Regions from separate parts of the Streptomyces sp. NPDC002795 genome, predicted to be linked through region 2. Evidence: riboswitches for the same ligand, from Rfam matches in the RefSeq annotation. Region 2 holds a riboswitch; the other holds the start of a gene.
What was found. Region 2 has a riboswitch for S-adenosylmethionine ahead of thrC (threonine synthase). Riboswitches for the same ligand answer to the same signal wherever they lie in the genome.

Region 1: linked by a shared signal. The riboswitch ahead of ACFYWS_RS26960 (aminotransferase class V-fold PLP-dependent enzyme) and the one ahead of thrC (threonine synthase) in region 2 are both predicted to bind S-adenosylmethionine.

What each region holds. Positions count from the first base shown of each region.
Region 1 covers NZ_JBIAQB010000009.1:159,908-164,102, reverse strand. Annotated here, with positions in the region: gene ACFYWS_RS26965 (glycerate kinase) at 1-828, shown strand, start outside; gene ACFYWS_RS26960 (aminotransferase class V-fold PLP-dependent enzyme) at 780-2,153, opposite strand; SAM riboswitch class IV at 2,329-2,462, opposite strand; gene trpD (anthranilate phosphoribosyltransferase) at 2,550-3,614, opposite strand; gene ACFYWS_RS26950 (cytochrome bc complex cytochrome b subunit) at 3,748-4,195, opposite strand, start outside.
Region 2 covers NZ_JBIAQB010000002.1:869,553-873,747, reverse strand. Annotated here, with positions in the region: gene ACFYWS_RS08660 (hypothetical protein) at 1-142, opposite strand, end outside; gene ACFYWS_RS08655 (glucosyl-3-phosphoglycerate synthase) at 180-1,127, opposite strand; SAM riboswitch class I at 1,289-1,443, shown strand; gene thrC (threonine synthase) at 1,462-2,763, shown strand; gene ACFYWS_RS08645 (MoaD/ThiS family protein) at 2,800-3,075, shown strand; gene ACFYWS_RS08640 (cold-shock protein) at 3,508-3,714, shown strand; gene groL (chaperonin GroEL) at 4,028-4,195, shown strand, end outside.

The DNA of each region.
Region 1 (4,195 bases), on a different contig from region 2:
GCCCACCGCATTCTGGTGGGCTGCGGCGACTCCGGCACGTCGGACGGCGGCGCGGGCGCGCTGCAAGCGCTAGGCGCCCGCCTTCTCGACGCGTACGACATGCAACTCCCGCTGGGTGGAAGGGAGTTGGCGCACCTGCACCGCATCGACCCGGCCGGCCTCGATCCCCGTCTGAAGGACACCGAGATCCGGGTGGCGTGCAATCCGTTCAACGTGCTGTGCGGCGAACGCGGCGTCGCCCGCGTCTTCGGCCCGCAGAAGGGCGCGACGCCCACGCAGGTCGAACAGCTGGCGGCCGGCCTGGAGCACTGGGCGCACGTCCTGACACGCGATCTGGACGTACGTACCGACCTGTTCACCGGCCGGGGCACCGGCGCCTCCGGCGGGCTCGGCGCCGGCCTCGCCGCACTCGGCGCCCAGCTCCTCCCCCGCTTCGACGTCCTCCTCGACCACCTCGACCTCGACGCCCGCCTGGCCCGCGCCGACCTGGTCGTCACCGCCGAGGGCGCCCTCGACCACCAGACACCGCGCGGCAAGGTCCCCGCCGAAGTGGCCCGCCGCGCCAAGCGGTTCGGGCGCCCGGTGCTCGCCCTCGCGGGCACCATCGGAGAGGGCGCGCACACGGTGACGGCCACCGGCGTCGACGCCTACAGCTCGATCCTGCCCGCCCCGGTGACGCTCGCCGAAGCGCTGGGCCGGGGCGGCGAGTTCCTCACGGACGCCACCGAGCGGGCCCTGCGCATGATCCTGCTGGGCAGCCGGCTGCCTCGGTCATCGCCTCAGACGTTGGTGGTGTCCGGCACGCAGCGCCCGTCCTCCGTGCGGTAGTTCCAGCGCGCGCCCTCCCGCACGAGCTCCTTCACGGCGGACACGAACCGCTCCACGTGCTCGTCGGGCGTCCCGGCGCCGAAGCTGACGCGGATGGCGTTGAGCGACTTCTCGCCCGGCGCGGCCTCCGGCGCGCCGCACTCGCCCTGCTGCTGCGGGTCGGAGCCGAGCAGCGTGCGCACCAGCGGGTGGGCGCAGAACAGGCCGTCGCGCACCCCGATGCCGTACTCGGCGGAGAGCGCGGCGGCGAAGTGCGAGGAGTTCCAGCCGTCGACGACGAACGACAGCACGCCCACGCGCGGCGCGTCGTCCCCGAACAGCGACAGCACCTTCACCTCGGGCACCTCGGCGAGCCCCTCCTGGACCTCGCGGATCAGGTGCTGCTCGCGGGCGACGAGCTGGTCGAACCCGGCCTCGGTCAGCGCCTTGCAGGCGGAGGCGATGGAGTACACACCGATGACGTTCGGCGAACCGGCCTCGTGGCGGGCGGCGGTGGCGTGCCACTCGACGTCCACGCCGCCGTCCGCGCGCCGCGCGACCTTCTTGGACGCGCCGCCGCCCGCGAGGTACGGCTCGGCCCGCGTCAGCCAGTCGGAGCGGCCCGCGAGCACACCGGAGCCGAACGGGGCGTACAGCTTGTGCCCGGAGAAGGCGACCCAGTCGACGTCCAACTCCTGGACGGAGACCGGGTGATGGGGCGCGAGCTGCGCGGCGTCGAGCACGATGCGGGCACCGTGCGCGTGAGCGGCCGCCGCGAGCTCGCGCACCGGCCAGAGCTCACCGGTGACGTTGGAGGCACCGGTGACACAGACGAGGGCGGGGCCGTACGGGTCACGGTCGGCGAGGGCACGCTCCAGGGTGGCGACGGCCTCGCCGGGCGTACGAGGGGCGTTGAGGTACGTGACCCGCGCGTCGCGCCACGGCAGCAGCGAGGCGTGGTGCTCGGTCTCGAAGACGAACACCTCGCAGTCGGCGGGCAGCGCGGCGGCGAGCAGGTTGAGCGAGTCGGTGGTCGACCGGGTGAAGACGACCTGGTCGTCCTCGCGGCAGCCGAGGAACTCGGCGACGGCGACCCGGGAGTTCTCGAACAGGTCGGTGGACAGCTGCGACAGGTACCCGGCGCCGCGGTGCACGCTCCCGTAGTACGGCGCGTAGGCGGCGACGTCGTCCCACACCCGCTGCAGGGCGGGCGCGCTGGCCGCGTAGTCGAGGGCGGCGTACGTGACCTCGCCACCGGTGACGAGCGGCACGGTGACGTCCCGGCCGAGGACGGCCAGCGGGGCGATGGTCTCGGTACAGGCGGCGGCGTCGACGGAAACAGACATGCGTGAACTCCCTGGCGAGGTAAGCGAATTGACCATGCGGGAGCGCGACGGGACAGAGCTCTACAGCATGGAAAGAAGATGGAACGGGTACGCGGAGGCGGGGCCGATACGCCCTATCGCATTCGCTTGCTCACGAGACTGCTCCCTTGAGGACCAGGACCCCAGGGTTGCGAGGGGTCCGCGCTTGCCATACGCCTTGCTGCGTACGACCTGGTCTTCACCCAGGGCACCCCGCCACGGACGGAGGGTTGCCGGACAGCGGGCTGGGGCCTTCTGCAGTGAATAATCACAGCGCTGTCACTCATGACCTTGAAAAGCATCCTGCCACACGTCTCCGACATGGCAAGGGCGCAGTCCAAAATCTGGACTGCGCCCTGCGTCACACCACGTACGTGGCTACCGGTTGCTGGCCGCCACCCACCGCTCCAGGGCGGCCTTCGCCGCGCCGGAGTCGATCGACTCGGCGGCCCGGTCCATGCCGGCCCGGATCTGCTCGACGAGCGTGCCCTCGCCGGGCCGCACGGCCACCAGGGCCGCCGCCGCGTTCAGCAGCACCGCGTCGCGCACGGGCCCCTGCTCGCCGTCGAGGAGGCGCAGCGCGACCTCCGCGTTGTACGAGGGGTCGCCGCCGCGCAGCGCCTCGATGGGCACGACGCCGATGCCGACGTCGCGCGGGTCGAAGGACTCCTCGCGCACGGCGCCGTCGCGCACCACCCACACGCGCGAAGTCCCGGTGGTGGTCAGCTCGTCGAGCCCGTCGTCGCCGCGGAACACCAGGGACGAGTTGCCGCGCTCGGCGAAGACCCCGGCCACGATCGGCGCCATCCGGGCATCGGCGACGCCGACGGCCTGCGCCCTCACCTTGGCCGGGTTGGTCAGCGGGCCCAGCAGGTTGAAGACGGTACGGATGCCGAGCTGGCCGCGCGCGGCGCCTGCGTAACGCAGCGCGGGGTGGAACTTGATGGCGAAGCAGAACGTGATGCCGGCTTCCTCGGCGACCTCGGGCACCCGCTTCGGCGACAGGTCGAGATTGACGCCGAGCTTCTCCAGTACGTCGGAGGAGCCCGAGGCCGAGGAGGCCGCGCGGTTGCCGTGCTTGACGACCTTGGCGCCGGTCCCCGCGATGACGATCGCCGACATCGTGGAGATGTTGACCGTCTTCGCGCCGTCCCCGCCCGTACCGACGATGTCGACGGTCTCGCCGGGCACCTCGATCACGTTGGCGTGCTCGTACATGCCGCGTACGAGACCGGAGATCTCCTGCACGGTCTCGCCCTTGGCGCGCAGCGCCACCGCGAACCCGGCGATCTGCGCGTCGGTCGCCTCGCCCCGCATGATGCGGTCCATCGCCCACGCGGTGTCGTCGGCGCTCTGGTCGCGGCCTTCCAGCAGGCCGTTCAGGACGGCGGGCCAGGAACGGCCCGCCGCGGTGTCGCCTCCAGCGGGGTTCAAAGCGCTCATGGCCGCTCCCGTGTGCATCTGTGGGTTGAAAGGTGCTGCGGCCCTACCCTATCCAGGTCCCTGGACCGCAAAGAGCCCCCGTCCAGGCAATGGACGAGGGCTCCCGCGGTGGCTTACAGCGACGGATCAGAGATCAGTGGTGGCCGTGGCCGCTGGTGATCTCCTTGTACTCCTCGGCGGTCGGCTTCGGGATCTGGTTGTTCTCCCCGTAGTAACCGCGCGAGAGCTTGGTCCGCAGCTTCTGCAGCCGCGTGACCTTGCGCTCGACACCGTTCTCGTCGACCGACGGGCCGATCTCGGCCGGCGCGTACTGCTCGTGCGCCGTGAGCGTGTGCAGCGCCTCCTGGTCGAGCGGCTCGTGCACCTCGATGAACTCACCGTGCGGCAGGCGCTTGATGATGCCGGACTCGCGTCCGTGCAGCACCTTGTCCTTGTCGCGACGCTGGAGGCCGAGGCAGATCCGCTTGGTGACGATGAAGGCGACGACCGGCCCGACGAAGAACGCGATCCGGACGAACCAGGTGATCGCATTGATCGACAGGTGGAAGTGCGTGGCCCAGAGGTCGTTGCCGCCACCGATG
Region 2 (4,195 bases):
CGTAGATCGATTCGTCGTAGCGCTTGGCGAAGGGGGAGACCACGTCCGCGGAGGCGGGAGCCGGTGCCAGGCCCGTCAGGCAGGCGGCGAGGGCGGCTGTGACGGCGCAGGCCGCCTTGCCCTTGAGATGTCTGAGCAGCATAAAGGGCAATCTAGGCAAACATACGATTATGGGGCGTTTACGCCACGCGGCGCTCCGCGTACTCACCGATCTCGATCATCGGCGGGCGCTCCTCCGTGTCCACCGGGTGGGTGTGCGGTTCGAAGCCGTCCTCGCCGCGCTCGAACTGTGTGAGCACCGGCCTGATCAGGTGCCCGCGCGCGAGACGGAGCTGGGCGGTGCGGTAGATCGCCGCCGCCATCCGGCCCAGCGCCTGCCCGTCCTGGTGCCGGTGCTTGCGCACGCCGACGTCGACCTGGGCGAGCGCGTCGAGGCCCACGGTGTGCAGCGCGTCCACGAGCAGGCCGAGCTCCACGCCGTATCCGACGGGGAACGGGAGACGTTCGAGCAGCGAGCGCCGGGCCGCGTACTCGCCGCCCAACGGCTGGACGAATCCGGCCAGTTGGGGCCAGTGCAGATTGAGTATCGGCCGCGCCATCAGCTCCGTCACCCGGCCGCCCTGCCCGGCGGTCCCGGCCAGCGGACGGTCGTACATCGCCTTCACGAAGTCCACGCCCGGCTCGGTGAGCAGCGGGCCGACGATCCCGGAGACGAAGTCCGCGGAGAACTCACGCAGATCGGCGTCGACGAAGCACACGATGTCACCGGACGTGACGAACAGGGAGCGCCACAGCACCTCGCCCTTGCCGGGCCGGACCGGTATCCGCGGCAGGACCGCGTCCCGGTGCACGACGCGCGCCCCGGCCGCCGCCGCGACCTCGGAGGTGCGGTCGGTGGAGCCGGAGTCGATCACCACGAGCTCGTCGACGAGCGGCACCGCCTCCGTCATCAGCGTCCGCCGGATCTCGGAGACGATCTCGCCGACCGTCTCCTCCTCGTTCAGCGCGGGCAGCACGACACTCACCGTCTGCCCCGACGCGTGCTTGGCGGCGACCAGCCGGTGCAAGGGGTGCTCGGTCACGGACCAGGAGCGCCTGTTCAGCCAGCGCTCGACCTCTTCCAGCACGGTCTGGGTTCCTTCCCTAAGGATCCATATGTGATCCATCTCGCGGTTCGGACCCCTGTCTCACGAGCCCGGGCCTTCGGTTACAGTCTTGAACAAGGCCGGTGACCATCGCATGTCGGGGGTCGCCTGCAGTACACAACTGAATCCACACAATCGAATACCGCTCATCCAGAGGGGCAGAGGGATACGGCCCGTTGAAGCCCCGGCAACCCTCCAGCCGGTCTCGTCCGCACACCGCAGTGCGCCCGCGAGGCTCCCGGCTAGTGAAGGTGCCAAATCCGTCTCGTGGCGAGATGCGCCGCGAGGAAGATGAGGAGAAAGGGCCTCGCCTCTCATGGCTGTACAGACTGTCGCCACCGAAACGACCGCGAAGACCGTTGATCTCGGTCCGGCTTCCGGCCTCTCTTGTCGCGAGTGCGGCGCCGTCGTCCCGCTCGGCCCCGTCTTCGCCTGCGCCGAGTGTTTCGGACCGCTCGAAGTCGCGTACGAGCTGCCTGTCGGTGACCCCGAGGCGCTCCGCAAGCAGATCGAGTCCGGTCCCGCCAACATCTGGCGCTACGCCCCGCTGCTGCCCGTCCCGGCCGACGTCGCCGAGAAGCCGAACCTGAACCCCGGCTGGACCAAGCTCGTCAAGGCCGACAACCTGGGCCGTGAACTGGGCGTCGCCGAGGGCAAGTTGTTCGTCAAGGACGACTCCGGAAACCCGACGCACTCCTTCAAGGACCGCGTCGTCGCGCAGGCCATCGAGGCCGCCCGCGCCTTCGGCTTCACCACGCTCTCCTGCTCCTCCACCGGCAACCTGGCCGGCGCCGTCGGCGCCGCCGCCGCCCGTGCCGGCTTCCGGTCCTGCGTGTTCATCCCGCACGACCTGGAGCAGGGCAAGGTCGTCATGGCCGGTGTCTACGGCGGTGACCTCGTCGCCATCGAGGGCAACTACGACGACGTGAACCGCTTCTGCTCCGAGCTCATCGGCGACCCGCTGGGCGAGGGCTGGGGCTTCGTCAACGTCAACCTCCGCCCGTACTACGGCGAGGGCTCCAAGACGCTCGCGTACGAGATCTGCGAGCAGCTCGGCTGGCAGCTCCCGGACCAGCTGGTCATCCCGATCGCGTCCGGCTCGCAGTTCACGAAGATCGACAAGGGCCTGAAGGAGCTGATCAAGCTCGGCCTCGTCGAGGACAAGCCCTACAAGCTCTTCGGCGCCCAGGCCGAGGGCTGCTCCCCGGTCTCCGTCGCCTACAAGGGCGGCCACGACGTGGTCCGCCCGCAGAAGCCGACGACGATCGCCAAGTCCCTCGCCATCGGCAACCCGGCCGACGGCCCGTACGTCCTCGACATCGCGCGCCGCACCGGCGGCGCCGTGGAGGACGTCAACGACGAGCAGGTCGTCGACGCGATCAAGCTGCTCGCGCAGACGGAGGGCATCTTCGCCGAGACGGCGGGCGGTGTCACGCTGGGCGTCACGAAGAAGCTCATCGAGGCGGGCCTCATCGACCCGTCGCTCACCACCGTCGTACTGAACACCGGTGACGGGCTCAAGACGCTGGACGCGGTTGCCGATTCCTCGCAGGCCACGGCCACCATCCGGCCGAGCCTGGACGCGTTCCGCGAGGCCGGCCTCGCCGCCGACCTCTGAGTCCGACCGACACTTGTAGCAACAGGAGTTACCGCCATGAGCGTCAACGTTCGTATCCCCACCATCCTGCGCACCTACACCGGCGGAAAGTCCGAGGTGGCCGCCGAGGGCGCCACCCTGGCCGATGTCATCGCCGACCTCGAGAAGAACCACACCGGCATCGCCGCCCGCGTCCTCGACGACCAGGGCAAGCTGCGCCGCTTCGTGAACGTCTACGTGAACGACGACGACGTCCGCTTCGAGCAGGGCCTCGGGACGGCGACGCCGGACGGCGCCGGCGTCTCGATCATTCCGGCCGTCGCCGGCGGCTGATCCTTTGTAGTTCCACCCGGAGTTACCTGAATTGCCCCCTCCGCAAGAGAAGCGGAGGGGGCAATTCTGCATGGTTGAGCGCGGTACAGTTGGGGAAGCTGCTGCCTTTCCCTGTGCGGTGCATGACGGGCGCATATGAGTTCTCGCCCGAGGCCCGACAAGAAGTAGCCAAAGTGCTCTGCCCTTTCGGGCCTTTTACGGCATTTACGCGGCCCGACTTGCCCTGGGATCCGGTGAGTTGGCCCGGTTTCCCCGATCTGGCGTGCCCAGAATTCTCGTCCGATTGACCTGTTGCAGACGGCAGTCGGGCAGATACATTCAGCCGCGGTCGACGCGTTCCGGCGCACACCCCCATATCCCGTGGGGCGTGAGGTCTGACCCGGGTCCGCGAAGTGCGGTCCTGCGCAAGGGCCAGTAATAGGGGAGTTAGGCATGGCTCAGGGCACCGTCAAGTGGTTCAACGCGGAGAAGGGGTACGGCTTCATCGCGGTCGACGGTGGTGCGGATGTTTTCGTCCACTACAGCGCGATTCAGATGGACGGCTACCGCACCCTCGAAGAGGGTCAGCGAGTTGAATTCGAGATCTCGCAGGGCCAGAAGGGGCCGCAGGCCGACATGGTCCGCGTGGCCGCCGGCTGAACGCGCGCGTCAGACTGCACGCTTGTACGTCGCACGTCGTGGAGGGCTCGTCTCCCGGTTGGACCGGGGGGCGGGCCCTTCGTGCTGCCCGCGCCCACCAGGGGTTCTCGGGTGCAGCCTTGCACTCGCAGGGGTCGAGTGCTAATCATTGGGCTTAGCACTCTCCCAGTGAGAGTGACAGAACTTGGATCGGGTCGGTGAGGTCCGGGGGTCGGGTGGTGCAAGGAACCGCCCGGCCTGCAGGCCGTCCGTCGCGGGCACCAGCACGGTCCGTTTGCTTGCATTTCCACCCCGTCCGGGAGGACCACTTCACATGGCCAAGATCATCGCGTTCGACGAGGAGGCACGGCGCGGCCTCGAGCGCGGCATGAACCAGCTCGCCGACGCCGTCAAGGTGACCCTGGGCCCCAAGGGTCGCAACGTCGTCCTCGAGAAGAAGTGGGGCGCCCCCACGATCACCAACGATGGTGTGTCCATCGCC